4 regions of the Pseudomonas sp. KH_046_2 genome follow, and region 1 is predicted to be linked to each of the others. Evidence: predicted binding sites of a transcription regulator. Region 1 holds the regulator's gene; each other region holds the start of a gene.

What was found. The regulator sigma-54, encoded in region 1, starts transcription at its own class of promoters, with help from an activator protein. The targets are predictions, from matches to a motif close to ANTGGCATNNANNTTGCTNT.
Positions count from the first base shown of each region.
Region 2: the regulator sigma-54 is predicted to act here: its motif matches at 1,039-1,058, upstream of flgB (flagellar basal body rod protein FlgB).
Region 3: the regulator sigma-54 is predicted to act here: its motif matches at 6,640-6,659, upstream of glnK (P-II family nitrogen regulator).
Region 4: the regulator sigma-54 is predicted to act here: its motif matches at 2,583-2,602, upstream of glnA (glutamate--ammonia ligase).

Region 1 is NZ_CM174480.1:957,482-965,134, reverse strand. It holds gene mlaE (lipid asymmetry maintenance ABC transporter permease subunit MlaE) at 1-581, opposite strand, end outside; gene AC3IX1_RS04310 (ATP-binding cassette domain-containing protein) at 581-1,390, opposite strand; gene AC3IX1_RS04305 (KpsF/GutQ family sugar-phosphate isomerase) at 1,666-2,640, shown strand; gene AC3IX1_RS04300 (KdsC family phosphatase) at 2,640-3,164, shown strand; gene lptC (LPS export ABC transporter periplasmic protein LptC) at 3,172-3,744, shown strand; gene lptA (lipopolysaccharide transport periplasmic protein LptA) at 3,731-4,279, shown strand; gene lptB (LPS export ABC transporter ATP-binding protein) at 4,279-5,004, shown strand; gene AC3IX1_RS04280 (RNA polymerase factor sigma-54) at 5,251-6,744, shown strand; gene hpf (ribosome hibernation-promoting factor, HPF/YfiA family) at 6,819-7,127, shown strand; gene ptsN (PTS IIA-like nitrogen regulatory protein PtsN) at 7,140-7,604, shown strand; gene rapZ (RNase adapter RapZ) at 7,607-7,653, shown strand, end outside.
Region 2 is NZ_CM174480.1:4,759,226-4,766,878, reverse strand. It holds gene AC3IX1_RS21585 (SDR family NAD(P)-dependent oxidoreductase) at 1-268, opposite strand, end outside; partial or broken gene AC3IX1_RS21580 (PhoH family protein) at 580-759, shown strand; gene flgB (flagellar basal body rod protein FlgB) at 1,101-1,508, shown strand; gene flgC (flagellar basal body rod protein FlgC) at 1,512-1,955, shown strand; gene flgD (flagellar hook assembly protein FlgD) at 1,971-2,693, shown strand; gene flgE (flagellar hook protein FlgE) at 2,725-4,056, shown strand; gene AC3IX1_RS21555 (ribonucleoside-diphosphate reductase subunit alpha) at 4,341-7,235, opposite strand.
Region 3 is NZ_CM174480.1:6,078,464-6,086,116, forward strand. It holds gene lysA (diaminopimelate decarboxylase) at 1-388, shown strand, start outside; gene dapF (diaminopimelate epimerase) at 393-1,223, shown strand; gene AC3IX1_RS27770 (DUF484 family protein) at 1,237-1,962, shown strand; gene xerC (tyrosine recombinase XerC) at 1,965-2,864, shown strand; gene AC3IX1_RS27780 (HAD family hydrolase) at 2,861-3,568, shown strand; gene sutA (transcriptional regulator SutA) at 3,669-3,992, opposite strand; gene AC3IX1_RS27790 (secondary thiamine-phosphate synthase enzyme YjbQ) at 4,094-4,519, opposite strand; gene AC3IX1_RS27795 (ammonium transporter) at 4,733-6,070, opposite strand; gene glnK (P-II family nitrogen regulator) at 6,106-6,444, opposite strand; gene AC3IX1_RS27805 (accessory factor UbiK family protein) at 6,853-7,113, shown strand; gene AC3IX1_RS27810 (BRO-N domain-containing protein) at 7,546-7,653, shown strand, end outside.
Region 4 is NZ_CM174480.1:375,987-383,639, forward strand. It holds gene glnL (nitrogen regulation protein NR(II)) at 1-59, opposite strand, end outside; gene AC3IX1_RS01765 (DUF4124 domain-containing protein) at 346-861, opposite strand; gene glnA (glutamate--ammonia ligase) at 1,082-2,488, opposite strand; gene thiI (tRNA uracil 4-sulfurtransferase ThiI) at 2,817-4,271, shown strand; gene typA (translational GTPase TypA) at 4,411-6,231, shown strand; gene AC3IX1_RS01785 (YkgJ family cysteine cluster protein) at 6,381-6,818, opposite strand; gene AC3IX1_RS01790 (glycogen/starch/alpha-glucan phosphorylase) at 7,075-7,653, shown strand, end outside.

The DNA of each region.
Region 1 (7,653 bases):
TGCATGTTCGACCAGTAGGAACCTTCATAGACCCCCAGCCAGTCGACCGCTACCCACGAGCCGCCCCAGATGCCCACCACGCTGAAAATCATCGCCAGCACCGGCAGGGAAATGAAACCGGCCCACATGCGTGGCGCGATGATGTACTTGAGCGGGTCAACCCCGATCATTTCCAGGCTCGACAGCTGCTCGGTGGACTTCATGTTGCCGATTTCGGCGGTCAACGCCGAGCCGGCGCGCCCGGCGAACAGCAAGGCGGTCACCACCGGCCCCAGCTCACGCAGCAGCGTCAGCGCCACCATCTGCCCGACGGCCTGTTCTGAACCATAGCTGGAAAGAATGTTGAAGCCCTGCAGCGCCAGCACCATGCCGATGAACACCCCGGAGACCACGATGATCACCAGGGACATCACGCCCACCGAATGCAACTGCTTGACCAGCAGCCCGAACCCGCCACCGATGCCGCCCCGACCAAGCAAGGCATGGAACAGGAACAAGCTCGAACGCCCGAACACTGCCAACACATCGATGCCGGCCTGGCCGAAGCGGCGAACGCGTTCTATCAATGAAATTCTGCGCATCAGCGCTTCCCCAGAAGATCTGCGCGGTAATCCGTCGCTGGAAAGTGGTACGGAACCGGGCCGTCGGGCTCACCGGTCATGAACTGGCGAATGCGCGGTTCATCCGAGTTCATCAACTCGTCCGGCGTACCCTGCCCCAACACCTGACCATCGCCCACCACATAAATGTAATCGGCAATGCTCGCGGTCTCGGCCAAGTCGTGGGATACCACGATGCTGGTGATGCCCAGCGCATCGTTGAGAAGACGAATGAGGCGCACCAGAACACCCATTGCGATGGGGTCCTGACCGACAAAGGGCTCGTCGTACATGAGGATCTGCGGGTCGAGCGCAATCGCCCGGGCCAGCGCGACACGGCGCTTCATGCCGCCGGAAAGCTCGTCGGGCATCAGTTCGATGGCGCCGCGCAAGCCCACGGCCTGCAGCTTGAGCAGGACGATGTCGCGGATCATTTCATCCGGCAGTTGCGTGTGAACCCGCAGCGGAAAAGCGACGTTCTCGAAGACATCGAGGTCGGTAAACAGTGCGCCGCTCTGAAACAGCACGCCCATATGCTTGCGTGCATCGAACAGGTCGCTGCGCGACAGTTTTGGCAGGTTCTGACCGTTGACCCAGACTTCGCCCTTGGTGGGCCGCAACTGGGCGCCCATCAGACGCAAGAGCGTGGTCTTGCCACACCCGGAAGGCCCCATGATGCCGGTGACCTTGCCGCGCGGGATACGGATATCGACATTATTGAAAATGCTGCGCGCACCGCGCTTGAAGGACAGTCCCTTCAGCTCGACCGCGTAGGCGTTATCGGCACTCATCTAAACTCCTTGCGATGCAGCCTCTCACTCGGACGCCTGGCTTTCTGACGAAAGCACATACCTCCCGGGCAGGCCGAACTGGCGTCGAACTATATCACTGCAAAGGCTGCGCGCCCAAGGCCAAAGCCAGGCCATGTTCAACTGAATGACAGGTTGAAAGCCCCGTTTAGAAGGTTTCCGGCACCTTGGATGGCAATGCGCGACGAACTAGCGTGAGGGATTCGATCATAACCGCTATAATCGCCGCCTTTTCATCAGGCTAAACGATTTCCGACATGAGCCAATCCAGCGACCTGATTCAATCCGCCCAACGCACCATCCGCCTCGAAGTGGAAGCCGTTAACGGCTTGCTGTCGCATATCGACGCAGATTTCGTACGCGCTTGCGAGATGATTCTGGCCAGCAAAGGCCGCGTGGTCGTGGTCGGCATGGGCAAGTCGGGGCACATCGGCAACAAGATTGCCGCGACCCTGGCCAGCACCGGCACCACGGCGTTTTTTGTGCACCCGGCTGAAGCCAGCCACGGTGACATGGGCATGATTACCCGCGACGACATCATTCTGGCGCTCTCGAATTCCGGCTCCACCAATGAAATCGTGACCCTGCTGCCACTGATCAAGCGCCTGGGCATTCAGTTGATCAGCATGACCGGCAACCCTGACTCGCCGCTGGCCAAGGCCGCCGAGGTCAACCTGAATGTTCACGTCGAACACGAAGCCTGCCCGTTGAACCTGGCACCCACTTCATCGACCACCGCCGCCCTGGTCATGGGCGACGCCCTGGCCGTCGCGCTGCTGGAAGCCCGCGGTTTTACCGCCGAAGACTTCGCCTTTTCCCATCCCGGCGGCGCCCTGGGCCGACGCCTGCTGCTGAAAGTGGAAAACGTCATGCACGCCGGGCAGGAGTTGCCGCAAGTACAGCGCGGCACCCTGCTGAAGGACGCGCTAATGGAAATGACCCGCAAAGGCCTGGGCATGACCGTGATCCTGGAAGCCGATGGAAAGCTGGCCGGGATCTTTACCGACGGTGACTTGCGTCGCACGCTGGACCGTAGCATCGACATCCACAGCGCTACCATCGACCAGGTCATGACTGCACACGGCAAGACTGCCCGCGCCGAGATGCTCGCCGCCGAAGCGCTGAAAATCATGGAAGATCATAAAATCAACGCGCTGGTCGTGGTCGACCGTGAAGACCGCCCGGTCGGCGCCTTGAACATGCACGACTTGCTGCGTGCGGGAGTAATGTAATGAGTGCGGACCTGCTGCATCGCGGCAAACAGATCAAGCTGGCGGTATTCGATGTCGACGGCGTACTGACCGATGGGCGCCTGTACTTCCTCGAAGACGGCAGCGAATTCAAGACGTTCAACACGCTCGACGGCCAGGGCATCAAGATGTTGATGGCCGCTGGCGTGCAGACCGCCATCATCAGTGGCCGCAAGACCCCGGTGGTCGAACGGCGGGCCAAAAACCTCGGCATCCCGCACCTCTATCAGGGTCGCGAGGATAAACTGGTGGTACTCGACGAACTACTGGCCCAACTCAACCTGAGCTATGAACAGGTGGCCTACCTCGGCGACGACCTGCCGGACCTGCCGGTGATTCGCCGCGTAGGCCTGGGCATGGCGGTAGCCAATGCCGCCAGTTTCGTGCGTGAACACGCTCACGGCATCACCCTCGCCCGTGGCGGCGAAGGTGCCGCTCGCGAATTCTGCGAATTGATCCTGCGCGCCCAGGACCGTCTCGACGCGGCCAATGCGGCGTACCTGTGAGCCCATTATGCTGAGCAAAAAGTTTCGCAACACCCTGATGTACAGTTGCATCGCGGCGATATTCGCCGCGGTTGGCTACTGGAACATCAGCCCGGAACGCTTTCTCGACAAGCCGGTAACGTCCGTCGATGAAAGCGCAATCGACTATTACGCCATCAACGCCCACAGCGTGCAGTACCTGCCGGATGGCAAGCTGCAATATGATCTGGTGTCCGACAAGGTCGAACACCTGAAAGCGACCGAAGTGACATTGCTGACCAACCCCGACCTGAATGTGTTCCGCGGCACTGAATTCCCGTGGCACGTCCAGAGCCTGCGCGCCGAGGTCAACCCTGACGGCACACAGGTCGAACTGATCGATGACGTGCGCATCACGCGCTTCGACGAGAAAAACCGTAGAACCCTGATCACCAGCACCCGCATGACCGTGTTCCCGCAGCAGCAATATGCGCAGACCGAGCAAGACGTTAGAATCGACGGCGCTGGCGGTGTATCGACTGGCAAGGGAATGAAAGCGTATTTGAAAGAGAGCAGGATACACCTGCTATCGAACGTAAGAGGACAGTATGAGGCTCGTTAAAACCCTCCCGATTTTGCTCAGTCTGGGCGCAGCACTGGGAAGCGTGAGCGCCTGGGCTCTGCCGGAAGATCAACAGCAGCCTATCCGCATTCAGGCCGACGATGCCCAACTGGACGACAAGCAAGGTATTGCTACCTATAAGGGCGACGTGATCATCACCCAAGGCTCGATGAAGGTGACAGGCAACACCGTTACCATCACCCGCACCCCGACTGGCGACATTGACGTAGTGACCTCGGTGGGCAACCTGGCGTACTTCGAGCAATTGCAAACGGCTGGCGATACCAAGCCTGTTCAGGGCTGGGGCGTGACGATCCAGTATCACGCCTCGCAAAATCGCGTCGTACTGATCGACAAGGCCAAGGTTGTCGACAAGGACAACAACGTCACCCAAGGCGAGAAAATTGTCTACGACACGGACAAGAAGCTCGCCAGCGCCGGTCGCGCCACAGGCAGCAAGATCACCGAGTCGCGCCCGCGCATCGACATGGTGATCCAGCCGAAGAAGAAAACCGACGAGAAAAAGGCCCAGTAATGGCAACTCTGAAAGCTCAGCATCTGGCCAAGAGCTACAAGAGCCGCCAGGTCGTGCGTGATGTCAGCCTGTCCATCGACAGCGGCCAGATCGTCGGCCTGCTTGGCCCGAACGGCGCCGGCAAGACCACCTGTTTCTACATGATCGTCGGCCTGGTGCAAGCCGACCAGGGCCGCGTCCTCATCGATGACCTGGACGTCAGCCACCAGCCGATGCACGGCCGCGCAAAGGCCGGTATCGGCTACTTGCCGCAAGAAGCATCGATCTTTCGCAAGCTGACGGTGGCCGACAACATCATGGCCATCCTCGAGACCCGCAAGGAACTCGACAAGGCCGGCCGTCGCAAGGAGCTGGAAAGCCTGCTGCAGGAGTTCCACATCAGCCACATCCGCGACAACCTGGGCATGAGCCTGTCCGGTGGTGAGCGCCGTCGCGTGGAAATCGCCCGCGCCCTGGCCACCAACCCGAAATTCATCCTCCTCGACGAACCCTTCGCCGGCGTGGACCCGATTTCGGTCGGCGACATCAAGCAGATCATTCACCACCTCAAGGCCAAAGGCATTGGCGTGCTGATCACGGACCACAACGTTCGTGAAACCCTGGATATCTGTGAAACCGCCTATATCGTCAATGACGGTCAACTGATCGCCGAAGGCGACGCAGAGACCATCCTGGCCAACGACCTGGTCAAGGAAGTGTATCTGGGCCATGAGTTCCGCCTGTAAGCGCTGAGCCGTGCCCAGGCGGTTGCCCGGGCACCAGACCGCCCCACTCTCCAGCACCTCGTGCCGACAAGCGTGGTCAGCCCTCGACAAGGGCAGCGCAGCAACACAGCTTTATAGTTTTTTATTGTTACAGCGCTCTAGGCAAACCCTTTAGTTTCAGGCATATAATTTGCTTAAGTTTGGCGCCCCGGCGCCCTGTAGTGGATGGCGCATGTGCGCCGGCGAATAAGGTGTTAAGCCCCTGCCATGAAACCATCGCTAGTCTTGAGAATGGGCCAGCAGCTGACGATGACACCGCAGCTGCAACAGGCCATCCGCCTGCTCCAATTGTCGACCCTGGACCTGCAACAGGAAATCCAGGAGGCCCTGGAGTCCAATCCGATGCTCGAACGCCAGGAAGAGGGCGACGACTTCGACAATTCCGATCCCTTGGCCGACAACGCCGAACAAAAGCCCAACACTGACATCCAGGAGCCCTCCTACCAGGAAAGCGCCCCGACGGTTGATAACCTCGATGAGGGTGACTGGAACGAGCGCATCCCCAACGAACTCCCCGTCGACACCGCCTGGGAAGACGTGTACCAGACCAGCGCCAGCAGCCTGCCCAGCAATGATGATGACGAGTGGGACTTCACCACCCGCACCTCGGCCGGCGAAAGCCTGCAGAGCCACTTGCTGTGGCAACTGAACCTGGCCCCGATGTCCGACACCGATCGCCTGATCGCCGTGACCCTGATCGACTGCATCAACAATCAGGGCTATCTGGACGAGACGCTCGAGGAAATCCTCGAAGCCTTCGACCCGGAACTGGACATCGAACTGGATGAAATCGAAGCCGTCCTGCACCGCATCCAGCAATTCGAGCCTGCCGGCATCGGCGCTCGCAATCTCGGCGAATGCCTGCTCCTGCAATTGCGCCAGTTGCCGGCCAAAACGCCTTGGCTGGCCGAAGCCAAACGATTGGTCACCGATTACATCGATCTGCTGGGCAGCCGCGACTACAGCCAGCTGATGCGTCGCATGAAGCTCAAGGAAGATGAGCTGCGCCAGGTGATCGAATTGGTCCAGAGCCTCAACCCGCGCCCTGGCTCGCAGATCGAGTCCACCGAAGCCGAGTACGTCGTCCCTGACGTCATCGTGCGCAAGGACAACGAGCGCTGGCTGGTGGAGCTCAATCAAGAGTCGGTGCCACGGCTGCGGGTCAATGCCCAATACGCCGGTTTCGTGCGCCGCGCCGACACCAGCGCCGACAATACCTTCATGCGCAATCAGTTGCAGGAGGCCCGCTGGTTCATCAAGAGCCTGCAAAGCCGCAATGAAACCCTGATGAAGGTTGCCACCCAGATCGTCGAGCATCAGCGCGGCTTTCTGGAGTACGGCGACGAAGCCATGAAGCCGCTCGTCCTGCATGACATCGCCGAAGCGGTCGGCATGCATGAGTCGACGATTTCACGGGTGACCACCCAGAAGTTCATGCACACCCCCCGGGGCATTTATGAACTGAAGTACTTTTTTTCCAGTCACGTAAGCACCTCCGAAGGCGGCGAATGCTCGTCCACGGCGATCCGCGCGATCATCAAAAAACTGGTTGCAGCGGAAAATCAGAAAAAGCCGTTGAGTGACAGCAAGATCGCTGGTTTACTGGAGGCACAAGGCATTCAGGTGGCTCGCCGCACCGTCGCCAAGTACCGCGAATCCCTCGGGATCGCGCCTTCGAGCGAACGCAAGCGGTTGATGTAGAGCCACGCCACAGCGTTCCAGTGGTAGATCATCTGATCTACCGCTTTATGCACTGGCAACGAAGGAGAAGCTGTATGCAAGTCAACATCAGTGGACACCAACTGGAAGTGACCGAACCTCTTCGCACCTACATCGGCGAAAAACTCGAACGATTGGAGCGACATTTCGACAAGATCACTAATGTGCAGGTCACGATGACCGTCGAAAAACTGAAGCAGAAAATCGAAGCCACGCTGCATATTCCCGGGAATGAAGTGGTCGCCAACGCGGAACATACCGATATGTACGCCGCGATCGACGCACTCACCGACAAGCTGGATAAACAACTCAAAAAGCATAAGGAAAAGACCCAGAGCCTCCTCCAGGGCGCAACCGGTCGTTAACACTCCCTACCCATGATCCGACTTGAAAGTATCCTGACCCCCGGCCGTTCCCTGGTGAACGTGCCGGGAGGCAGTAAAAAGAAAGCCCTCGAACAAATTGCCAATCTGATCGCCCGCGAAGTGCCGGCCCTGGAGATGCAAGATGTCTTCGAGGCACTGATCGCCCGTGAAAAACTCGGCTCCACCGGGTTTGGCAATGGCATCGCTATTCCACATTGCCGTCTCAAGGGCTGCGTTTCGCCCATCAGTGCATTGATGCACCTGGACGCCCCTATCGATTTCGACGCCATCGATGGCGCGCCGGTTGACCTGCTGTTCGTGCTGCTGGTCCCGGAAGCCGCCACCGATGCGCACCTTGAGCTGCTGCGACAGATCGCCAGCATGCTCGACCGCAAGGAAGTTCGCGAAAAGCTGCGTAGTGCGTCAAGCAACGAAGCCCTGTATCAGGTTGTCCTGGACGAGCAAAACGGTCAGTAATCATGCGCTTGATCATCGTCAGTGGCCGTTCCGGCTCAGGTAAAAGTAC
Region 2 (7,653 bases), 2.5 Mb from region 1:
CATCGGGTTTCACATGGGAGATACCGGCATTGTTGATGAGTATGTCGATCCTGTAGTGTGTTTGAATAATTTTGCTAATCATTGTAGTGACAGAGCTTGAGCTAGATATGTCGCACTGAATGTATTCTACCCCCCCCGCGGGAAGTTTGACTTCAGGGTGAGGCTTAGTGCCGCAGGTGATAACCCTTATGTTTCCTTTCAGTGCGATTAACTTGATGATGGAAAAGCCAATGCCTCTGGTTCCACCTGTGACCAGAGCAACTTTCATAATAGTAACCTTCCAGTTTTTGAGTTTGTGATGCCGTTGCCTGCGTTGATCAAGTTAGTGAGGCTAAATAGTTCGGTCAATCATTCCGTTGTAGGAGGTTTCACTGCAGGTCTTGGGTGTGGACTTACGGAAAATTCTTACGTCGAGATTTATTTTAAGTTAATCAGTAAGTTCTCAACTGTTGCACAAATTTGAGCTATTCGGTGATGTCAAAAAAACGCATTTCCAGTAGGGTTTTGTTACATTTCTTTCTGTTATTTGGCGCAGCTTCCATTGGTGTTTTTAAAACTTAATAAGGAGCCAATCAGTGCGGTTCCAATGTGGTGTGCCTGGGCAACCTGGCGCAGATCGATACCCCTTACCTGTCCGCGACCAGCTCCGGGCTGAGCTACCTCACTGAACGCTTCAAGGACTTCCCGAACGGGGTGCACATCACCCTGCAAGGGGGGCCACGTTCGATCCTGGCCGAATACGCCGAATCGCATTTGTAACTGTCCACCGGAACCGGGCGGCTTAACAGCCGCCCGGTTTTTTGTGTTGATTTCTCGCCAGCACCACATTCCCCTGTGGGAGCGAGCCTGCTCGCGAAAGCGGTGGGTCAGAAAAGTTGATGTCGGCTGACACGACGCCTTCGCGAGCAGGGGGCGGCGGTGTTCTGAAAAGGGTGAGGAGGCGGCAGAAAAGCGGCATCCGGCGGAAAACCGTTGCCGCTTTTCTGGCATTGCCGCGTTGCCATGGCCGGCAAAGCCCCGGTTTACGGGCTTTTTTGAATTGGCATGGGGCTTGCTAAGTTGATCCTACGAAAAATCAGGTCACCCGAAGGTTTCCCGACATGAGCATCAGCTTCGATAAAGCGCTCGGTATCCACGAACAAGCCCTGGGCTTCCGCGCCCAGCGTGCCGAAGTCCTGGCCAACAACATCGCCAACGCCGATACCCCGAACTACAAGGCTCGGGACCTGGACTTCTCGAAAGTGCTCGCCGAGCAGAACGAGAAAACCAAAAGCGGCACCTTCGCCTTGAACATGACCAACAACCGTCATATCGAAGCTGAGGGCCTGGGTAATGGCGACGAGTCGTTGCTGTATCGCGCGCCGATGCAACCGTCGATCGACCAGAACACCGTGGACGCTCAGCTGGAACAGTCGAACTACGCGGAAAACGCGATCGGCTTCCAGGCCAGCTTCACCCTGCTCAACAGCAAATTCAAAGGGCTGGTATCAGCCCTGCGTGGAGAGTAAGCCATGTCTCTATCCAGTGTTTTCAACATTGCCGGTAGCGGCATGAGTGCGCAGACCACGCGCTTGAACACCGTCGCTTCGAACATCGCCAACGCCGAGACGGTCTCGTCGAGCATCGACCAGACCTACCGCGCGCGCCACCCGGTATTCGCCACCATGTTCCAGGGCGGGCAGAGCGGCGGCAGCGACTCGCTGTTCCAGAGCCAGGATGCCGCTGGCCAAGGCGTGCAGGTGCTGGGTGTGGTCGAAGACCAGAGCAATCTCGAGGCGCGCTACGAGCCGAACCATCCGGCGGCCGATGCCAAGGGTTATGTCTACTACCCGAACGTCAACGTGGTGGAGGAAATGGCCGACATGATTTCCGCGAGCCGTTCGTTCCAGACCAACGCCGAAATGATGAATACCGCCAAAACCATGATGCAGAAGGTCCTGACCCTGGGTCAGTGATAAGGAGCGACTCAGATGAGTGTTACCGATTCCACCAGTGGTTTGAGCCTCAAGGATATCCTGGCCAACTCCTCGATCAAGACCACCACCACGACTGATGGCCTTGCATCGGCCGCCAACAGCGCCGCGGGCAACAAAGCCCTGGGCAAGGATGCATTCCTGCAGTTGCTGGTGACCCAGCTGAAAAACCAGAACCCGCTGGAGCCGCAGGACAACGGCGCTTTCGTGGCCCAGTTGGCGCAGTTCAGCAGCCTGGAAGGCATCACTACGCTCAACGACACGGTGACCGGCCTGGCCAGCAACTACAACTCGTCCCAGGCATTGCAGGCTTCGTCGCTGGTGGGCCGTTCGGTCATCGCTCCAGGCGACAAGGCCGTGGTCGATACCACCAAGAGCCTCAGCGGCACGGTGGTGGTTCCGTCTTCGGTGGCGTCCGCCACCCTGAAGATCACCGACGCAACCGGCAAGACAGTACGCACCATCGACCTCGGCTCGCAGAAGGCCGGCAATGCCAGCTTCATCTGGGACGGCAAGAACGATGCGGGTGAGACGGTACCTGCGGGCACCTACACCTTCGGCGCCACGACCTCGATCGATGGCAAGTCCGTCGCGTTGATCACCAACCTGCCGGCGACCGTCAACAGCGTGACCATCAGCCAGACCGGCGGTGAGTTGATGCTCAATCTGGCCGGGCTGGGCAGCATTGCCCTGTCCAAAGTACAAACCATTGGTATGTAGAGCCGATTAACACGGCATAAAGGAGTGGATGATGTCTTTTAATATCGGCCTTAGCGGTCTCTATGCAGCCAACAAACAACTGGACGTGACCGGCAACAACATCGCCAACGTCGCGACCACCGGTTTCAAATCGTCCCGCGCAGAATTCGAAGACGTGTACTCGGCAACCCGCCTGGGCACCGGCAGCAAGACCGTTGGCAATGGCGTGCGCCTGGCCAACGTTTCCCAGCAGTTCGGCCAGGGTGACGTGAACAACACCGGCAACGTGCTCGACATGGGTATCCAGGGCAATGGCTTCTTCGTTCTGAGCAACAACGGTTCGCTGACCTACACCCGTGCCGGTACGTTCAAGACCGACAAGGATGGCTACGTGACGAACAGCGACGGTACGGCCCGTCTGCAGGGTTATGGCGTGGACTCCAATGGCAAGATCCTCAATGGCGTGTTGACCGACCTGCGTATCGACACCTCCAATCTGGCGCCGAAATCCACCAGCACCGTTTCATCGACGATCAACCTGAACTCTACAGCAGCGGTGATTGACCAGGCGGTTGCTACCAACAAGTTCAATCCGACTAAACCGGAAACCTTTACCAAGCAGTTCAGCACCCCGATTTTCGACACTCAGGGTAACCAGCACACCATGGATCAGTACATGGTCAAGACTGGGCCGAACACTTGGGATACCTACACCCTGATCGATGGTCGTAACCCGGACGGCAGTGATCCTGCGCTGACGGCTCCAATCGCTTCGACCATGTCGTTCGACTCCACCGGTAAACTGACTTCGGTCAGCACACCAGTGACGCCTCCGACCACACCGCCAACCGCGATTACCAGCAGTGACCTGAAAATCACCAATTGGACCCCGGGCAGTGTCACCAATGGCGTCTGGACAGCCAATGGTGCCGCAGCCGATCCAGCAGGTTTGACTATCGCCATGGCCAACACCACTCAGTTCAACGCTGACACCGCGCGTTCGATTCCATCGCAGAACGGTTATGCCACTGGCCAGATCACCAACCTGACCATCGACGGCAGCGGCGTGCTGCTGGCCAACTTCAGCAACAACCAGACCAAGCCAATCGGCCAGATTTCGTTGGCCAGTTTCACCAACGAACAAGGTCTGCAGCCGGTGGGTGGCACCAGCTGGAAAGAAACCTACGCGTCGGGCATCCCGGGCTACGATGCGCCGGAGACCGGCACCCTGGGTTCGATCGTTTCCAACTCCCTGGAAGAGTCCAACGTCAACCTGACCAACGAACTGGTCGACCTGATCAAGGCGCAGAGCAACTACCAGGCGAACGCCAAGACTATCTCCACCCAGAGCACCATCATGCAGACCATCATTCAGATGACTTGATGCTGGATTGTGCTGTGCAAGGAGCCCCTCATCAGAGGGGCTTTTTGTGGGTGATTAAAACAGCTCAATATTTTTGTGTCGTTGCTGATGGCCTCATCGCGAGCAGGCTCGCTCCTACAGGTGACCGAGTTTTTTACATGGAAATACGATCACTGTAGGAGTGAGCCTGCTCGCGATAGCGTCAGTACTGGCTCCGCTTTCCTTGAGGCAAAAGAAAACCCCCGACCCGCCAGAGGCTGATCGGGGGTTTCGAGCAAGCGCCTTGCGACGCTTACCGGTTCAGCTTATTGGCAAGCTTCGCAATCCGGCTCGTCGATGGCGCAAGCCTTCGGCACTGGAGCAGGACCGGCTGGAGCGGCCAGGACCGAATCGTCACCGTGGTTGCCGCCGCTGGAAACAGCGTTCAGCTTGCCGGTGTTGATGGTCGACTTCTCGGTGCTGGTCGCGGCCAGGGCACGGAGGTAGTAAGTGGTTTTCAGACCACGGTACCAGGCCATGCGGTAGGTCACGTCCAGCTTCTTGCCCGAAGCGCCGGCGATGTACAGGTTCAGCGACTGGGCCTGGTCGATCCACTTCTGACGACGGCTGGCCGCGTCGACGATCCACTTGGTGTCCACTTCGAATGCGGTCGCGTAGAGCTCTTTGAGTTCTTGCGGGATGCGCTCGATCTGCTGCACTGAACCGTCGTAGTACTTCAGGTCGTTGATCATGACCGAGTCCCACAGACCGCGAGCCTTGAGGTCGCGAACCAGGTACGGGTTGATCACGGTGAATTCGCCCGACAGGTTCGATTTCACATAGAGGTTCTGGTAGGTCGGTTCGATCGACTGCGATACGCCAGTGATGTTGGCGATGGTCGCGGTCGGTGCGATGGCCATGATGTTCGAGTTACGAATGCCTTTCTGTACACGGGCGCGAACCGGTGCCCAGTCCAGGGATTCGTTCAAGTCAACGTCGATGTACTTCTGGCCACGGGCTTCGATCAGGATCTGTTGCGAGTCCAGTGGCAGGATGCCCTTGGACCACAGCGAACCCTGGAACGTCTCGTAGGCGCCGCGCTCGTCTGCCAGGTCGCAGGAAGCCTGGATCGCGTAGTAGCTGACCGCTTCCATCGACTTGTCGGCGAACTCGACGGCAGCGTCGGAACCGTAAGGGATGTGCTGCAGGTACAAAGCGTCCTGGAAGCCCATGATGCCCAGACCGACCGGACGGTGCTTGAAGTTGGAGTTCTTCGCTTGCGGCACCGAGTAGTAGTTGATGTCGATAACGTTATCGAGCATGCGAACGGCGGTGTTCACGGTGCGTTGCAGCTTGGCGGTGTCCAGCTTGCCGCCTACGATGTGGTTCGGCAGGTTGATCGAGCCCAGGTTGCAAACGGCGATCTCGTCCTTGTTGGTGTTCAAGGTGATCTCGGTGCACAGGTTCGAGCTGTGGACCACGCCCACATGCTGCTGCGGGCTGCGCAGGTTGCACGGGTCTTTGAAGGTCAGCCATGGGTGGCCGGTTTCGAACAGCATGGACAGCATTTTGCGCCACAGGTCTTTGGCCTGGATGGTCTTGAACAGCTTGACCTTGCCTGGGTACTCGGTCAGGGCTTCGTAGTACTCGTAACGCTCTTCGAAGGCCTTGCCGGTCAGGTCGTGCAGGTCCGGTACTTCGGACGGCGAGAACAGGGTCCACTTGCCGTCATCGAAGACGCGCTTCATGAACAGGTCAGGGATCCAGTTGGCGGTGTTCATGTCGTGGGTACGACGACGGTCATCACCGGTGTTCTTGCGCAGCTCGATGAACTCTTCGATGTCCATGTGCCAGGTTTCCAGGTAGGCACACACAGCGCCTTTGCGCTTGCCACCCTGGTTAACGGCAACGGCGGTGTCGTTGACGACTTTCAGGAACGGTACGACGCCTTGGGATTTGCCGTTGGTGCCCTTGATGTACGAGCCCAATGCACGAACCGGCGTCCAGTCGTTGCCCAGGCCGCCGGCGAATTTGGACAACATGGCGTTGTCGTGGATCGCGTGGTAGATGCCCGACAGGTCATCCGGTACGGTGGTCAGGTAGCAGCTCGACAGCTGTGGACGCAGGGTACCGGCGTTGAACAGGGTCGGGGTCGACGACATGTAGTCGAAGGACGACAGCAGGTTGTAGAACTCGATCGCACGGTCTTCTTTGTGCTTCTCTTCGATCGCCAGGCCCATGGCCACGCGCATGAAGAAGATCTGCGGCAGTTCGAAACGCACGCCATCCTTGTGGATGAAGTAACGGTCGTACAGGGTTTGCAGGCCCAGGTAGGTGAACTGCTGGTCGCGCTCGTGGTTGATCGCCTTACCCAGTTTTTCCAGGTCGAAGGTGGCCAGCACAGGGTTCAGCAGTTCGAACTCGATACCCTTGGCGATGTAGGCAGGCAGGGCCTTGGCGTACAGGTCGACCATCTCGTGGTGGGTAGCGCTTTCGGCAACGCCGAGGAAGCCCAGGCCTTCGGCACGCAGGGTGTCCATCAGCAGGCGGGCGGTCACGAACGAGTAGTTCGGCTCACGCTCGACCAGGGTACGGGCGGTCATCACCAGGGCGGTGTTGACGTCGGTCAGGGCCACGCCGTCGTACAGGTTTTTCAGGGTTTCGCGCTGGATCAGGTCGCCGTCGACTTCTTCCAGGCCTTCGCACGCTTCGGTAACGATGGTGTTCAGGCGGCCCATGTCCAGAGGAGCAAAGGTGCCATCGGCGCGGGTGATACGGATCGACGGGTGAGCGTTGACGGCTTCTTCGGCCGGCGCGTGGGCAGCACGTTCTTTCGAACGACCGTCACGGTAGATCACGTAGTCGCGGGCGACTTTCTGCTCGCCGGCACGCATCAGGGCCAGTTCGACCTGGTCCTGGATTTCTTCGATGTGGATGGTGCCGCCCGATGGCATGCGACGCTTGAAGGTCGCGGTGACCTGTTCGGTCAGGCGGGCAACGGTGTCGTGGATTCGCGACGAGGCAGCAGCGGTGCCGCCTTCAACTGCGAGGAACGCTTTGGTGATGGCGACGGTGATTTTGTCATCGGTGTAGGGAACGACAGTGCCGTTACGCTTGATCACACGCAGCTGACCTGGCGCGGTGGCGGACAGATCCGAATTCGAATCGGCGGCCTGCGGCAAGTTGCCCTGCGGGTTCTCGCGAGTTGTGTCGGTTTGCATGGGGGAGTGTCTCCACATTCTCTATGTTTGTTTGGGCACCATCACGGTGCCCACCGTTCCGTCCTGAAGCACTACAACCGGCGAGCGCCGGGCATAACAACTTCGGGACAGTAGGAAAAAGGCTAATGAGGCCGTCCTTGCCGAAGTCTTTGGCTACGAGCGTGGGCTCGAAACCGGATTCCTTTCGGGGGTGTCAGTCATGACTGCAACACCCGTACCGTTTTGGCCGCTCTGGCCTGAAAAAACGGTGCCATCCGCCAGTGCGGTTTGGGCTTGTAAGTTCACGCTTGGTTCAACCATAAACAGGCAATAAAGCGCTTGAGTTTCTGGTCTGAAATGTGGTTGGGCTTTTTAGTCAAAACCCTACATGTAGGGTTTTTTTTACGCTGGGGTACAAGATAATGCGTTTTATGGGGGG
Region 3 (7,653 bases), 1.2 Mb from region 1:
CCAGGTCGAATACCTCAAGCACACCGAACACAAAGACTTCGCCATCGTCGACGCTGCCATGAACGACCTGATCCGCCCGGCGCTGTATCAGGCCTGGATGGACGTCACTGCCGTACGCCCCCGCACCTCCGCTGCCCGCGCCTACGACATCGTCGGCCCGATCTGCGAGACCGGCGACTTCCTGGCCAAGGATCGTCAGCTGGCGCTGGAAGAAGGCGACCTGCTGGCCGTGCATTCGGCCGGTGCCTACGGGTTTGTCATGAGTTCCAACTACAACACCCGCGGCCGTACCGCAGAAGTGTTAGTGGACGGTGATCAGGCATTTGAAGTGCGTCGCCGTGAAACGGTAGCCGAGTTGTTTGCTGGCGAAAGCCTGCTGCCGGAGTAAAACCATGCTGCTGCGTTTTACCAAGATGCACGGCCTGGGCAATGACTTCATGGTCCTCGACCTGGTCAGCCAGCACGCGCACATTCTGCCCAAGCATGCCAAGCAATGGGGCGACCGGCACACCGGCATCGGTTTCGACCAGTTGCTGATCGTCGAGGCACCGAGCAACCCGGACGTGGATTTCCGCTATCGGATCTTCAACTCCGACGGTTCCGAAGTGGAACAGTGCGGCAACGGTGCGCGCTGCTTCGCCCGTTTCGTGCTCGACAAGCGCCTGACCGCAAAGCGGCTGATTCGCGTCGAGACCAAAAGCGGCATCATCGAGCTGGACGTTCGTAGCGACGGCCAGATCGGCGTGAACATGGGCGCCCCGCGTCTGGTGCCGGCTGATATTCCGTTCCAGGCGCCGGAGCAGGCCAAGAGTTATCAGGTCGACGTCGACGGCACCCCGGTCGATCTGGCCGCCGTGTCCATGGGCAACCCCCATGCCGTGCTGCGGGTCAGCGATATCAACAATGCACCGGTGCATGAACTGGGGCCGAAAATCGAACACCACCCGCGCTTCCCGGCGCGGGTCAATGTCGGTTTTCTCCAGGTCATCGACCGGAGCCGCGCGCAGTTGCGCGTCTGGGAACGTGGCGCCGGGGAAACCCAGGCTTGCGGAACCGGCGCCTGTGCCGCCGCAGTGGCCGCGATCAGCCAGGGGTGGATGGATTCGCCGCTATTGATCGACCTGCCTGGCGGGCGCTTGTCCATCGAATGGGCAGGCCCTGGCCAACCGGTGATGATGACCGGCCCGGCAGTGCGCGTATATGAAGGACAAGTGCGTCTTTGAGTGAGCTAAATCCATGACCGACAAGCCTCAGGTACCCGCACGACAAGCTGACGAATCACCGTCCGAAAGCCTGGAGGCGGCGGCTGTAGCCGCGTACCTGGAGGCTCATCCGGACTTCTTCGTCGAGCACGAAGAACTGCTCCCGTCCCTGCGTATTCCCCATCGGCGCGGCGATACCGTGTCGCTGGTGGAACGTCAGATGACCATCCTGCGCGACCGCAACATTGAACTGCGTCATCGCCTGTCGCATTTGATGGACGTGGCCCGGGACAACGACCGGCTGTTCGAAAAGACCCGTCGCCTGATCCTCGCATTGATGGATGCTGCCAGCCTGGAAGACGTGGTGATGTGCGTCGAAGACAGCCTGCGCCAGGAATTCCAGGTGCCCTTCGTCAGCCTCATTCTGCTCGGCGACAACGCCATGCCGGTGGGCCGCTGGGTCACCCACGCCGAAGCTCAAGTGGCCATTGGTGGTTTGCTCTCGGAAGACAAAAGCGTCAGCGGCAGCCTGCGCGAACATGAACTGGACTTCCTGTTCGGCGAAGAACAGCGCAAGCAGATCGGCTCCACCGCGGTCGTCGCCATCAGCCACCAGGGCATCCACGGCATCCTGGCCATCGCCAGCCGTGATCCGCAGCACTACAAAAGCTCGGTGGGCACCTTGTTCCTGAGCTACATCGCTGAAGTCATGGGTCGCGTGCTGCCACGGGTCAACAACTCCCTGCGCTCGGTACGCTGAACATGGAACGACAACTGGACGCTTACTGCGAACACCTGCGCAGTGAGCGGCAGGTGTCGCCGCACACACTGTCGGCCTACCGCCGCGACCTCGATAAAGTGCTGAGCTGGTGCGTCAAACAGAATATCGGCAGCTGGGCGGCACTGGACATCCAGCGCCTGCGCAGCCTGATTGCCCGCCTGCATGCCCAGGGGCAATCGTCCCGTAGCCTGGCGCGATTGCTGTCGGCCGTTCGCGGGCTCTATCACTACCTGAACCGCGAAGGCCTGTGCGACCACGATCCGGCCAATGGTCTCGCGCCGCCCAAAGGCGAACGCCGCCTGCCGAAAACCCTCGACACCGACCGCGCCCTGCAACTGCTGGAAGGTGGTGTGGAGGATGACTTTCTGGCTCGCCGGGACCAAGCGATTCTCGAGTTGTTCTACTCCTCCGGCTTGCGGCTGTCGGAGCTGACGGGGCTCAATCTCGATCAGCTCGACCTGGCTGACGGCATGGTCCAGGTGCTTGGCAAAGGCAGCAAGACCCGTCTGCTGCCGGTAGGCAAAAAGGCCCGCGAAGCGCTGGAGCAGTGGCTGCCCTTGCGAGCCATGGCCAACCCGGCAGACGATGCGGTGTTTGTCAGCCAGCAAGGTCGCCGCCTCGGCCCCCGGGCGATCCAGGTGCGGGTCAAGGCTGCCGGCGAGCGCGAACTGGGGCAGAACCTGCATCCGCACATGCTGCGGCACTCCTTCGCCAGCCATTTGCTGGAATCCTCCCAGGACCTGCGCGCGGTGCAGGAACTGCTCGGCCACTCGGACATCAAGACCACGCAGATCTACACCCACCTGGACTTCCAGCACCTGGCCACGGTCTACGACAGCGCCCACCCACGGGCCAAACGCATTAAGGGCGACGATTCATGAGCATTCAGTTGATCACCTTCGACCTCGACGACACCCTGTGGGATACCGCCCCCGTCATCGTCAGCGCCGAAGCCGTTTTGCGTGAGTGGCTGACCGAGCACGCACCCAACCTGGGGGCGGTGCCGGTAGAGCATCTGTGGACCATTCGTGAGCGCGTATTGAGCAACGAGCCAAGCCTTAAACACCGCATCAGCGCCCTGCGTCGACGGGTGCTGTTCCATGCACTGGAAGAGTCTGGCTACACCCATGCAGAAGCCTCGGATCTGGCGGACAAGAGTTTTGAAGTATTCCTGCATGCCCGGCATCAGATCGAAGTGTTTCCGGAGGTCGAACCGACCCTGGAAATCCTCGCCAACCATTACGCCCTCGGCGTGGTCACCAATGGCAACGCCGATGTGCGTCGGCTGGGCCTGGCGGATTACTTCAAGTTTGCGCTGTGCGCCGAAGACATCGGCATCGCCAAACCCGACGCACGATTGTTCCAGGAGGCCTTGCAGCGCGGTGGCGTGACCGCTGAATCGGCGGTGCACATTGGCGATCATCCAGGCGATGACATTGCCGGAGCGCAACAGGCGGGAATGCGGGCAATCTGGTTCAACCCGGCGGGCAAGGTCTGGGAAGCCGAACGGCTGCCGGATGCGGAGATTCGCAGCCTGACCGATTTGCCGGCGTTGCTGGCGCGATGGAATTCGGTGTCGGCCTGACGAAAAAACCTGTGGGATCACCACAGGTTTCATATTTTTTGTTTCAGGCATGAAAAAGCCCGCAGCGACGGCGGGCTTTTTCAGCAAGCGGGTAGCAGGCTCAGATAGGCCGGCTGCCGTACTTGTTGTCCGGCTTCTTGGGCGGATCGGCGACCACATTGGCCTCCACTTCCTGCACCTTGCCACCTTTGGCCAAAAACTCCTCCATGGCCCGCGCGAGAGCATCGCGTTCCTTGTTCTTGGCTTCGACACTCGGCAGCTCATCGACCGATACCGCTGCCTTGGCCTTGCCTTTGGCGGCCGGAACCGGCGCATCACCGCCGTCGTCTTCAGCGACGTCTTCCGCCGCTGCTTCCAGACCTTCTTCGGTTTCGTCGTCGTCGCCTACTTCGAGGTCGTCGTTTTCCAGATCATCGTCGCTCATGTTCTACCTCATGACTTGCGAAAAGCAGATTAGTTATAGCCCAGCTTTGCCCTCTGTCGAAGGCTGCCGGAAAAAATTCAATGGCCGCTGCTGACCAGCGGTTATGCCTCCTCACCGTGCACGGTGGCGAGGACTTTACGGGCACCGCCATGATCACGGTGCTCGCCCAGATAAACACCTTGCCAGGTCCCCAACGCCAACCGGCCTGCCGCAATCGGCAAACTGAGCTGACAGCCAAGTACGCTGGCCTTGAAGTGCGCCGGGAGGTCGTCCAGGCCTTCGTCGTTATGCTCATAGCCGTCTGTTCCTTGTGGGATCAGACGATTGAAAAATCGTTCGAAGTCGCGACGTACCGCCGGATCGGCGTTCTCGTTGATGGTCAACGACGCCGAGGTATGCTGCAGCCACAAATGCAACAGACCGACCCGACACGCCTTGAGTTCAGGCAGGCCGGCGAGTAACTCGTCCGTTACCAGATGAAAGCCCCGGGGCCTCGCCCGCAAGGTAATCAGAGTCTGTTGCCACATACAGTTCTCCGCACGTTCGGGGCGCATTCTAGCGCGCTCTGGGAAAAAACAAAGGCCCTAATATTCCTTCAATCCTGTAAGCCTTTGGCTGCACAAAAACACCCGACGTAAACATCGTAAAACCTGTAGGAAAAAACCTTTCAGCTCAGCCTTCAACGACAAATTCCAGACAAAAAAATGCCCGGCAAGCCGGGCAGTTTTTTACGCGCCTGCTTACAAGTTGTAGCCGCGTTCGTTGTGAAGCGCCAGATCGATGCCGACCGCCTCTTCTTCTTCGTTGATACGCAGGCCCATGACCGCATCCAGCACCTTGAGGATGATGTATGTAGCGATCGCGGTGTAGATCACCGTGAAGCCCACGCCTTTGCACTGAATCCACACTTGCGCGGCGATGTCGGTCACGGTGCCGAAGCCACCCAGGGACGGAGCAGCGAACACACCCGTCAGGATTGCGCCGAGGATACCGCCGATACCGTGCACGCCGAAGGCGTCCAGGGAATCGTCATAGCCGAGCTTGCGCTTGAGGGTGGTGGCGCAGAAGAAGCACACCACGCCAGCCGCCAGACCGATGACCAACGCGCCCATCGGGCCAACAGTGCCGGCAGCCGGGGTGATTGCCACCAGACCGGCAACCACGCCCGAAGCGATACCCAGTGCGCTAGGCTTGCCGTGGGTGAGCCACTCGGCAAACATCCAGCCCAGCGCAGCAGCGGCGGTAGCGATTTGAGTCACCAGCATCGCCATGCCGGCGGTGCCGTTGGCTGCAGCGGCGGAACCGGCGTTGAAACCGAACCAGCCGACCCACAGCATGGCCGCGCCCATCAGGGTGTAACCGAGGTTGTGCGGCGCCATCGGCGTGGTCGGGAAGCCTTTACGCTTGCCCAGCACCAGGCAGGCAACCAGGCCAGCCACACCGGCGTTGATGTGCACCACGGTACCGCCAGCGAAGTCGAGCACGCCCCAGTCCCACATCAGGCCACCGTTGCCGGACCAGACCATGTGCGCGATCGGCGCATACACCAGGGTGAACCAGATGCCCATGAACACCAGCATCGCGGAGAACTTCATCCGCTCGGCGAATGCACCGACGATCAGCGCCGGGGTGATGATCGCGAAGGTCATCTGGAAGGTGACGAACACCGCCTCCGGGAACAGCGCCGCAGGGCCGGTCAGGCTGGCTGGCGTGATGCCGGCGAGGAACGCCTTGCCCATGCCGCCGAAGAACGAGTTGAAGTTGACGACGCCCTGCTCCATGCCCGTGGTGTCGAACGCGATGCTGTAGCCATAAATGACCCACAGGACGCTGATCAGACCGGTAATGGCGAAGCACTGCATCATCACGGAAAGAATGTTTTTCGACCGAACCATGCCGCCGTAGAACAGCGCGAGGCCGGGAATGGTCATGAACAGCACCAAGGCTGTCGAGGTCATCATCCAGGCGGTGTCGCCGGAGTTGAGGACTGGGGCCGCCACTTCGTCTGCCGCCAGAGCAAGGCTGGGCATTACGATGGACAACAGGGCTCCTAGCCCTGCGAATTTACGCAGAGTCATATTGTTTTCTCCTGGGGCGTTGGGTTTGTGGCGGCTTAGATTGCGTCGGTATCGGTTTCGCCGGTACGGATGCGAATCGCCTGTTCCAGATTGACCACGAAGATCTTGCCGTCACCGATCTTGCCGGTGTTGGCAGCCTTGGTGATGGCCTCGATTACCCGGTCCAGATCCTTGTCGTCGATGGCGACGTCGATCTTCACCTTGGGCAGGAAATCGACCACGTATTCCGCGCCGCGATACAGCTCGGTGTGACCCTTCTGCCGACCAAAGCCTTTGACTTCAGTGACGGTAATGCCCTGCACGCCGATCTCGGACAGCGACTCGCGTACGTCGTCCAGCTTGAACGGCTTGATGATGGCAGTGACTAGCTTCATGAAAACTCTCTCCCGAATTAGTGGACTTGCCCCAGGAAAACAAACCCGACTCAAGTCTAAGCGCAGTGCCTGGCTTTGTAACGCATCGTCGGCCCTGACCTGCCCGTCCGACGCTCCTCACGAAACACTCCCCCGCTTCGCTTGGCGCACTGCGTTCGTCACAGTGACTGCATCAGTGCATGGGTCATCAGGGTCTAAGCAGAAAGCTTGCCATCTCCACAAAAACTACTGTTTTCAAGCCTTTACCCGCAGATGACTGCTACTTCGCAACAACACCCGACGCGATACGCACAACAACGGTGCGACAGCGTCCGTCCCCGTGCGCGAAAAGCGTGCACCCCTTGCCCGCGCAAATGACTATAGACACTGCGTGATACACTGCCCGTCATTGTTTCCAGGACATTGCCCATGCTTGCGCCAAAAGACTTCCTCGACGCCCTCACCGGCACCGCCTCCCGCCTCTTCAGCGGCGACACGCCACTGCCGAAAGCTGAAATCGAAAGCCAGTTCAAAATGTTGCTGCAGAGCGGCTTCAGCAAACTGGATCTGGTGAGTCGGGAAGAATTCGATAGCCAGATGGTTGTACTGGCGCGCACCCGGGCGCGGCTGGAGAGCCTTGAGGCGAAGGTGGCGGAGCTGGAAGCGAAGCTGAATCCACCGACCGAATAAATTCTGATGTGAAATGCAGTCCCCTTGTGAGAGTGAGCCTGCTCGCGATTGAAGGTCGGAACGACCTTGCGCTTCACCTGTAGGAGCTGCCGAAGGCTGCGATCTTTTGATCTTCAGCCCCGCAACAATCCCGGCAACATCCTACAAACATCACACCGCCGTCCGATTGCGTCGCAATGCCTCCGGTTTCTATGCTCATCCCCAGCTGAATGCTCAGCACCGGGTTTGGCGACCTGGAAAACCACAACGCATCGCGACCGCATTCGACCGAGAAATTTGCTCTCATCTCGAATTATGGCGGCTATGCGTGGGAGACCTTCGGGTCTGCCGGTTTGGTGCGTTACCGGTTCGCCAACCCCCGCATGGCTGCCACCCTCTTCGTTTGGCGACGATCAGAGGCAGTTTTCTTCATCGCACCTTGAGAACTGCACCATGAACGAAAACTATCTAATCCCTCACGTCTTCACCCGCCACAAACTCCACCTCCACGCCCTCCTAATACAAAACCAACCCTGGTTCAGCGCCCGCGACCTAGGCCGA
Region 4 (7,653 bases), 580 kb from region 1:
ATGGTGGCAGTGGTGAGGTTGTCGAGTAGCAAACGGTGGAGTGCGTCGCTAATGGTCATCGGGACCTCTTTTAGGGCAGAGCATGCGCAAAAAAAACGCTGGTACGGGCAAAATGCAAAAACCAAACCAAGGCTCCGAAAAGAAGCGCTCAAGGCCTGAAACAGGCGTTTGACGCTCGTTTGCGTGGCGTTCTGCCAGCTTTCGCGGGTACTTTCGAACCAAAATGGGTTGGAATGTGAGTACGGTGCAAGCTATTGCACCAATATAGTGCGCAAAGCTGAGCGAGGTTAGAAAGTCTCGGGAATGCGGGCAGCGCGATGAAGCAGACGCTCAGCAGTCAGGCCTTCAGCGCGTGTGCACTCGTTGCACGGTGAAGGTCGCGGTGGGGCTCTGTTGTACAACATTTTCGCCATCGATCACTTGCACGGCGAGGCGGTGTTCGCCGCGATCGATGTTCACCAGTTGCAGGGTCGGCACGTTGCCTGGCTGGCCGTAGGGCTGACCGTCCAGCAGCAGGCGCAACAGGTGGGGGCCTTGCAGGCGGGGCTGGATCAGTACTGTTACGGTGAACGTGCCGTTGTTGGCGCGCAGGGCTTCTGTGGTGGGCAGGCCTGTCAGCTCCAGCGCTTCATAGGCTTTGTGGGGTTCTTCTTTACGACCGGTCTCAGTGGCAGGTGCGACTTCGCCGGCAGGCTGGCGCTCGACGCTGTTGAGGGGCGGCAATTCGACCGGTTGGGCACTGACGCCGTCAGGCGGTTGATTGCTGTACGCGGTAGCGCCGTTGGCGTCCGTGTACTTGTAGATCTGCGCAGTGGCGGGCAGAACAATCAGCAGCAGAATGAAGAGAAAACCACGAGCCATGGAATCGACCGGAAACGAAAGCATTGGGTTGCAGCATAGGCCAGGCGTAGCGTTTTTCCCAAGCCGTTAACATTTTGGCGTGAATCACCGAGATCTCCTGAGCACAGAAAACCCCTTGTGGGAGCGGCGGTTGTTCATCGAATGGCAAATCGTGGGCAATAAAAAGGCCTCCACGAAGGAGGCCTCTTTTTGTCACGCCGCGTGCCGCGGCGCTACCGGATCAGCAGCTGTAGTACAGCTCGTATTCCAGTGGGTGTACGAAGGTACGTACCTTGATTTCTTCTTCGCTTTTCAGGGCGATGTAAGCGTCGATGAAGTCGTCGCTGAAAACGCCGCCTTTGGTCAGGAACGCACGACCTTTGTCCAGCTCTTCCAGGGCTTCTTTCAGGCTGCCGCAAACCTGTGGGATCTCTTTGGCCTCTTCAGGCGGCAGGTCGTACAGGTTTTTGTCAGCTGCGTCGCCAGGGTGGATCTTGTTCTGGATGCCGTCCAGGCCAGCCATCAACAGTGCGGCGAAGCACAGGTACGGGTTGGCAGCCGGATCCGGGAAGCGTGCTTCGATACGGCGGGCTTTCGGGCTCGACACGTAAGGAATACGGATCGAAGCGGAACGGTTACGAGCCGAGTAGGCCAGCATTACCGGAGCTTCGAAGCCTGGAACCAGACGCTTGTAGGAGTTGGTCGCCGGGTTGGTGAAGCCGTTCAGGGCCTTACCGTGCTTGATGATGCCGCCGATGAAGTACAGGGCGGTGTCGGACAGGCCGGCATAGCCTTCGCCTGCGAAGGTGTTCTTGCCATCTTTCCAGATGGACATGTGTACGTGCATACCCGAGCCGTTGTCGCCGTACAGAGGCTTAGGCATGAAGGTAGCGGTACGGCCGTAGGCATCGGCTACGTTGTGCACGACGTACTTCAGGGTTTGGGTTTCGTCGGCTTTCTTCACCAGGGTGTTGAACTTGACGCCGATTTCGTTCTGGCCGGCAGTCGCCACTTCGTGGTGGTGAACTTCGACGGTCAGGCCCATTTCTTCCAGTGCGTTGCACATGGAGGTACGGATTTCGTGGTCGTGGTCGAACGGCGGAACCGGGAAGTAGCCGCCTTTGACGCCTGGACGGTGGCCTTTGTTGCCGCCTTCGATGTCCTGGTCGGACATCCACGAACCTTGTTCAGAGTAGATCTTGAACATGGAACCGGAAATGTCGGACTTGAACTTCACTTGGTCGAAGATGAAGAACTCTGGCTCTGGACCGGCGTATACGGTGTCACCGATAGCGGTGGCCTTCAGGTACTCTTCGGCGCGCTTGGCGATCGCACGTGGGTCGCGGTCGTAGCCTTGCATGCTCGAAGGCTCGATGATGTCGCAGACCAGGATCAGGGTCGGTTCTTCGGTGAACGGATCCAGGACAGCGGTGGAGTCGTCCGGCATCAGGATCATGTCGGAGGCTTCGATGCCTTTCCAGCCAGCGATGGAGGAACCGTCGAACATTTTGCCGACTTCGAAGAAGTCGTCATCCAGCGCATCGCGAGCCGGCATGGTCACGTGGTGCTGAGTGCCTTTGGTGTCCGTGAAGCGCAGATCAATCCACTTGACGTCATGATCTTTGATGAGTTGAACCGACTTCGACATAGTGTCCTCCGGGTGGCTTCGGGCTAGTAATGGATGCCCTTAAATGTGGGTGATGCCGGCGCGAATACTCTGCCAAGGCAACCTGCCTCACAAGGGAGCAAATTGCATGCCAGTGCCCCAGCATGGGTTTTTTGCCCCAAAAACACGCTTGCGGAGGCATATTGCGCTTTAAAGCAGAAAATCTCGCCCTGTAATGTGGCGTCATCTCCAGCAAATGACCTGTTTTGGTGCGCACGAAACCTTCTGCACATTAACTGGTTAAACCTTGAGCAATTTCCGCTATAATCCGCGCCCCCCTTTTTCGGCAGGCCATGCGCGCGCTGTTTCCATGAAATTAATCGTAAAAGTCTTCCCCGAGATCACCATCAAGAGTCGACCTGTCCGGACGAAATTTATCCGCCAGTTGGCCAAAAACATCCGCGCCGTGCTCCGCGATCTGGACCCGGCCGTGGTGGTGAACGGCGTGTGGGACAATCTCGAGCTGGAAACCCGCGTCACCGACCCGAAAGCCTTGAAAGAGATGGGCGAGCGCCTGACCTGCATGCCGGGCATCGCGCACTTTCTGCAGATCGACGAGTACCCGCTGGGCGACTTCGACGACATCACCGAAAAGTGCAGGCAGCACTACGGCGATGCGCTGGCCGGGAAGATTTTCTCGGTGCGCTGCAAGCGTGCGGGCAAGCACCCGTTCAGCTCGATGGACGTTGAAAAATACGTCGGCAGCAAGCTGCGTCGCGAGTGCGGCGCAGCCGGGATCGACCTGAAAGCGCCGGAAATCGAAGTCCGGATCGAAGTTCGCGACCAACGGTTGTTCGTGATCCACAGCCAGCACAACGGCATCGGCGGATATCCGCTGGGCGCGCTGGAGCAGACCCTGGTGCTGATGTCCGGTGGCTTCGACTCCACCGTGGCGGCCTACCAGATCATGCGCCGAGGCCTGATGGCGCACTTCTGCTTCTTCAATCTGGGCGGACGGGCCCACGAACTGGGCGTCATGGAGGTCGCGCATTTCATCTGGAAGAAGTACGGCAGCTCCCAACGCGTGCTATTTGTCAGTGTGCCGTTCGAAGAAGTGCTGGGCGAAATTCTCGGTAAAGTCGATAACAGTCATATGGGCGTAGTATTGAAGCGTATGATGTTGCGCGCTTCGTCCCAAATTGCCGATCGACTGCACATCGACGCGCTGGTCACCGGTGAGGCGATCTCCCAGGTGTCGAGCCAGACGCTGCCGAACCTGTCAGTGATCGATTGCGTGACCGACAAGCTGGTGTTGCGTCCGCTGATCGCGAGTCACAAGCAGGACATCATCGACCTGGCCAACGAAATCGGTACCGCCGATTTCGCCCGGCACATGCCGGAATACTGCGGCGTCATCTCGGTCAATCCGAAGACCGCGGCCAAGCGCTATCGCGTCGAGCATGAAGAGAAAGAATTCGATATGGCGGTACTCGAGCGTGCGCTCGAAAACGCCAAGCTGGTGCCGATCGATCGCGTGATCGACGAATTGGGCCAGGACTTGCAGATTGAAGAAGTCAGCGAAGCGCTGGCCGGTCAGATCGTCATCGACATCCGTCATCCGGATGCCGCTGAAGACGACCCGCTGGACCTCGCTGGCATCGAGGTACAAACGATGCCGTTTTATGCAGTGAACGCTCGTTTCAAGGAACTGGACCCTACTCGCCAGTACCTGCTGTATTGCGACAAAGGCGTGATGAGTCGCCTGCATGCCCACCATTTGCTCAGTGAGGGGCATGCCAATGTGCGCGTTTATCGACCGAGCTAAGTGCCCGGGGCTGTTTGCCTGTGGCCTGCGTCACCGGCCCCCCGATGCCACCGTCAAGCTGTAACGGCTTTCACGGACGCTACTGTTAATCGCTGCCAAGACTTGTCAGCACACCGAATCCTCTGATCGAGATACACAAGTGATCGAAAATCTACGCAACATCGCCATCATTGCCCACGTTGACCATGGTAAGACCACCCTGGTAGACAAACTCCTGCGTCAATCCGGCACCCTGGAGCGCAACGAGCTCAACGACGAGCGCGTGATGGACTCCAACGACCAGGAAAAAGAGCGCGGTATTACCATTCTGGCGAAAAACACCGCCATCAACTGGAACGGCTACCACATCAACATCGTGGATACCCCGGGCCACGCCGACTTCGGCGGCGAAGTTGAACGCGTAATGTCGATGGTCGACTCGGTTCTGCTGCTGGTTGACGCTCAAGACGGCCCTATGCCGCAAACCCGTTTCGTGACCAAGAAGGCTTTCGAAGCCGGCCTGCGTCCAATCGTGGTCATCAACAAGGTTGACCGTCCAGGCGCGCGTCCGGACTGGGTTCTGGACCAGATCTTCGACCTGTTCGACAACCTCGGTGCCACTGAAGAACAGCTGGACTTCAAAGTCGTCTACGCCTCGGCCCTGAACGGTATTGCCGGTCTGGAACACACCGACATGGCTGAAGACATGACCCCGCTGTACCAGTCGATCGTCGACAACGTACCAGCGCCGAAAGTCGACCGTGACGGTCCGTTCCAGATGCAGATCTCCGCACTGGACTACAACAGCTTCCTGGGTGTGATCGGCGTTGGCCGTATCGCTCGCGGTCGTGTCAAGCCGAACACCCCGGTCGTGGCTATCGACGCTGACGGCAAGAAGCGCAACGGTCGTATCTTGAAGCTGATGGGTCACCACGGTCTGCACCGCATTGACGTTGAAGAAGCTTTGGCTGGCGACATCGTCTGCATCAGTGGCTTCGACCAGCTGTTCATCTCCGACACCCTGTGCGACCCACTGAACGTCGAAGCGATGAAGCCGCTGACCGTTGACGAACCAACCGTTTCCATGACCTTCCAGGTAAACGACTCGCCTTTCTGCGGTAAAGAAGGCAAGTTCGTGACCAGCCGTAACATCAAGGAACGTCTGGACAAGGAACTGCTGTTCAACGTTGCTCTGCGCGTTGAAGAAGGCGACACCGCCGACAAGTTCAAAGTCTCCGGCCGTGGTGAGCTGCACCTCTCGGTACTGATCGAAACCATGCGTCGCGAAGGCTTCGAAATGGGTGTTGGTCGTCCGGAAGTGATCATCCGTATGGTTGATGGCGTCAAGCACGAACCGTACGAAAACGTGACCATCGACCTGCCGGAAGAATCCCAGGGCGCGATCATGGAACAGATCGGTATCCGTAAAGGCGACCTGACCAACATGGTTCCGGATGGCAAGGGCCGTGTGCGCCTTGAGTACAACATTCCGGCCCGTGGTCTGATCGGTTTCCGTAACGAGTTCCTGACCCTGACCTCCGGTGCAGGCATCCTGACCTCGATCTTCGACCGTTACGACACCATGAAGTCCGGTGACATGTCCGGCCGTCAGAACGGCGTGCTGGTATCGGTCGCTACCGGTAAGGCACTGACCTACTCGCTGGAAACCCTGCAGTCGCGTGGCAAGCTGTTCATCGAACACGGCCAGGACATCTATGAAGGTCAAATCGTTGGTCTGAACAGCCGCGACAACGACCTGGGTGTTAACCCAACCAAAGGCAAGAAGCTCGACAACATGCGTGCTTCGGGTAAAGACGAAACCATCGCTCTGGTTCCGCCTGTACGCTTCACTCTGGAGCAAGCTCTGGAATTCGTACAAGAAGACGAGCTGTGTGAAGTCACGCCTAAGTCCATCCGTCTTCGCAAGAAGATCCTGGGCGAAAGCGAGCGTACCCGCGCTGCCAAGAAGTCCGGTAACTAAGTCATTTAGTTAGCTGACAAAAAAAACGCCCCCGACCGCAAGGTCGGGGGCGTTTTTGTGCGTGCGGGGTTTATGTGGTGTTTGTGCGGGCCCCTTCGCGAGCCCGCTCGCGAAGGCGGCCGATCAGCCGCCGCCGAAATCAGGAAATATCAGAACCGCTCAATCGCCCGCGAACTCCGCTCGCGTTCCACTTCCTTGGGCTTGTACGCGCAATACCCCGGCCGCGGGCCGATTTTCGGGTGATTGCGGCAGGTATCCGGGCGCTTTTCATAAATAGTGCACAGACGGCTCTTACGATCCAGGTAGTAGCAATCGTTGTTGCTCATGCGCTGGAGGGTAAAGATTCCTGACTTCTGGTTGAAGCGCTCGACCAGGCCTTCCTTTTGCAGGCGCTTGGCGATGTTCTTCGGCGGATCACCCAGCTCGAATTCATCGACCACGCCGATGCGGACCAGATCCTTGATCTTGACCTCGACGGGCAGGGTGCAGCAACTGGACATGCACGAGCCGCACATCGGGGCAGAGTACTTGGCCCAGGTATCGAGGCGGTCGATCTCTGCGGCAGCGATCAGGTTCGGCTTCATCATCGGTTGTTACCAGCGTGTGCATCAGGGCGCGCGATCATACCGGGACTGGTGGATTTTTGAACAACCTTTCGCCAGTTTTTTTCACAGACGGCGCAAACAACCGGAAAATAGGCACGAGCCCTGCATTGATTCAGGCACAAGACAACGCAATGTCGATCCAGCTCGCATTCAAAGGAAAAACTGCCGAACCAGAGCCTCTACCGCCTGTCAGACCGTCTAGGCTCAGACAACTCCAAGCTCGCTCGAGGTCCTATCGATGACTCAAGAACCACTTGTTCGCGAAGCAGAGGTGGCCGCATTCCGCGACGCCGTCTTGACCAAACTCACTTATGCAGTGGGTAAAGACCCGGATCACGCCTTCGACCACGACTGGTTCGAAGCCATTGCCCTGGCCGCGCGGGACCACATGGTCGAGCACTGGATGGACCACACGCGGCAGATCTACCGCAAAGGCCAGAAGCGCGTTTATTACCTCTCCCTGGAATTCCTCATCGGCCGGTTGCTCTTCGACAGCCTGAGCAACCTCGGCCTGCTCGACGTGGCCCGCGAAGCCCTGACCGAACTCGGCGTCGACCTTGAGCGCATTCGCTTGCTGGAGCCCGATGCGGCGCTGGGCAACGGCGGCCTCGGGCGTCTGGCAGCGTGTTTCCTGGAAAGCATGTCGACTCTCGGCATTGCCGGTCATGGCTACGGCATCCGCTATGAGCATGGTTTGTTCCGCCAGGCCATCGTCGACGGCTGGCAACAGGAGCAGACCGAACACTGGCTGGATTTCGGCAACCCGTGGGAGTTCGAGCGGCCGGAAGTGGCTTACACCATCGGTTTCGGCGGCGGT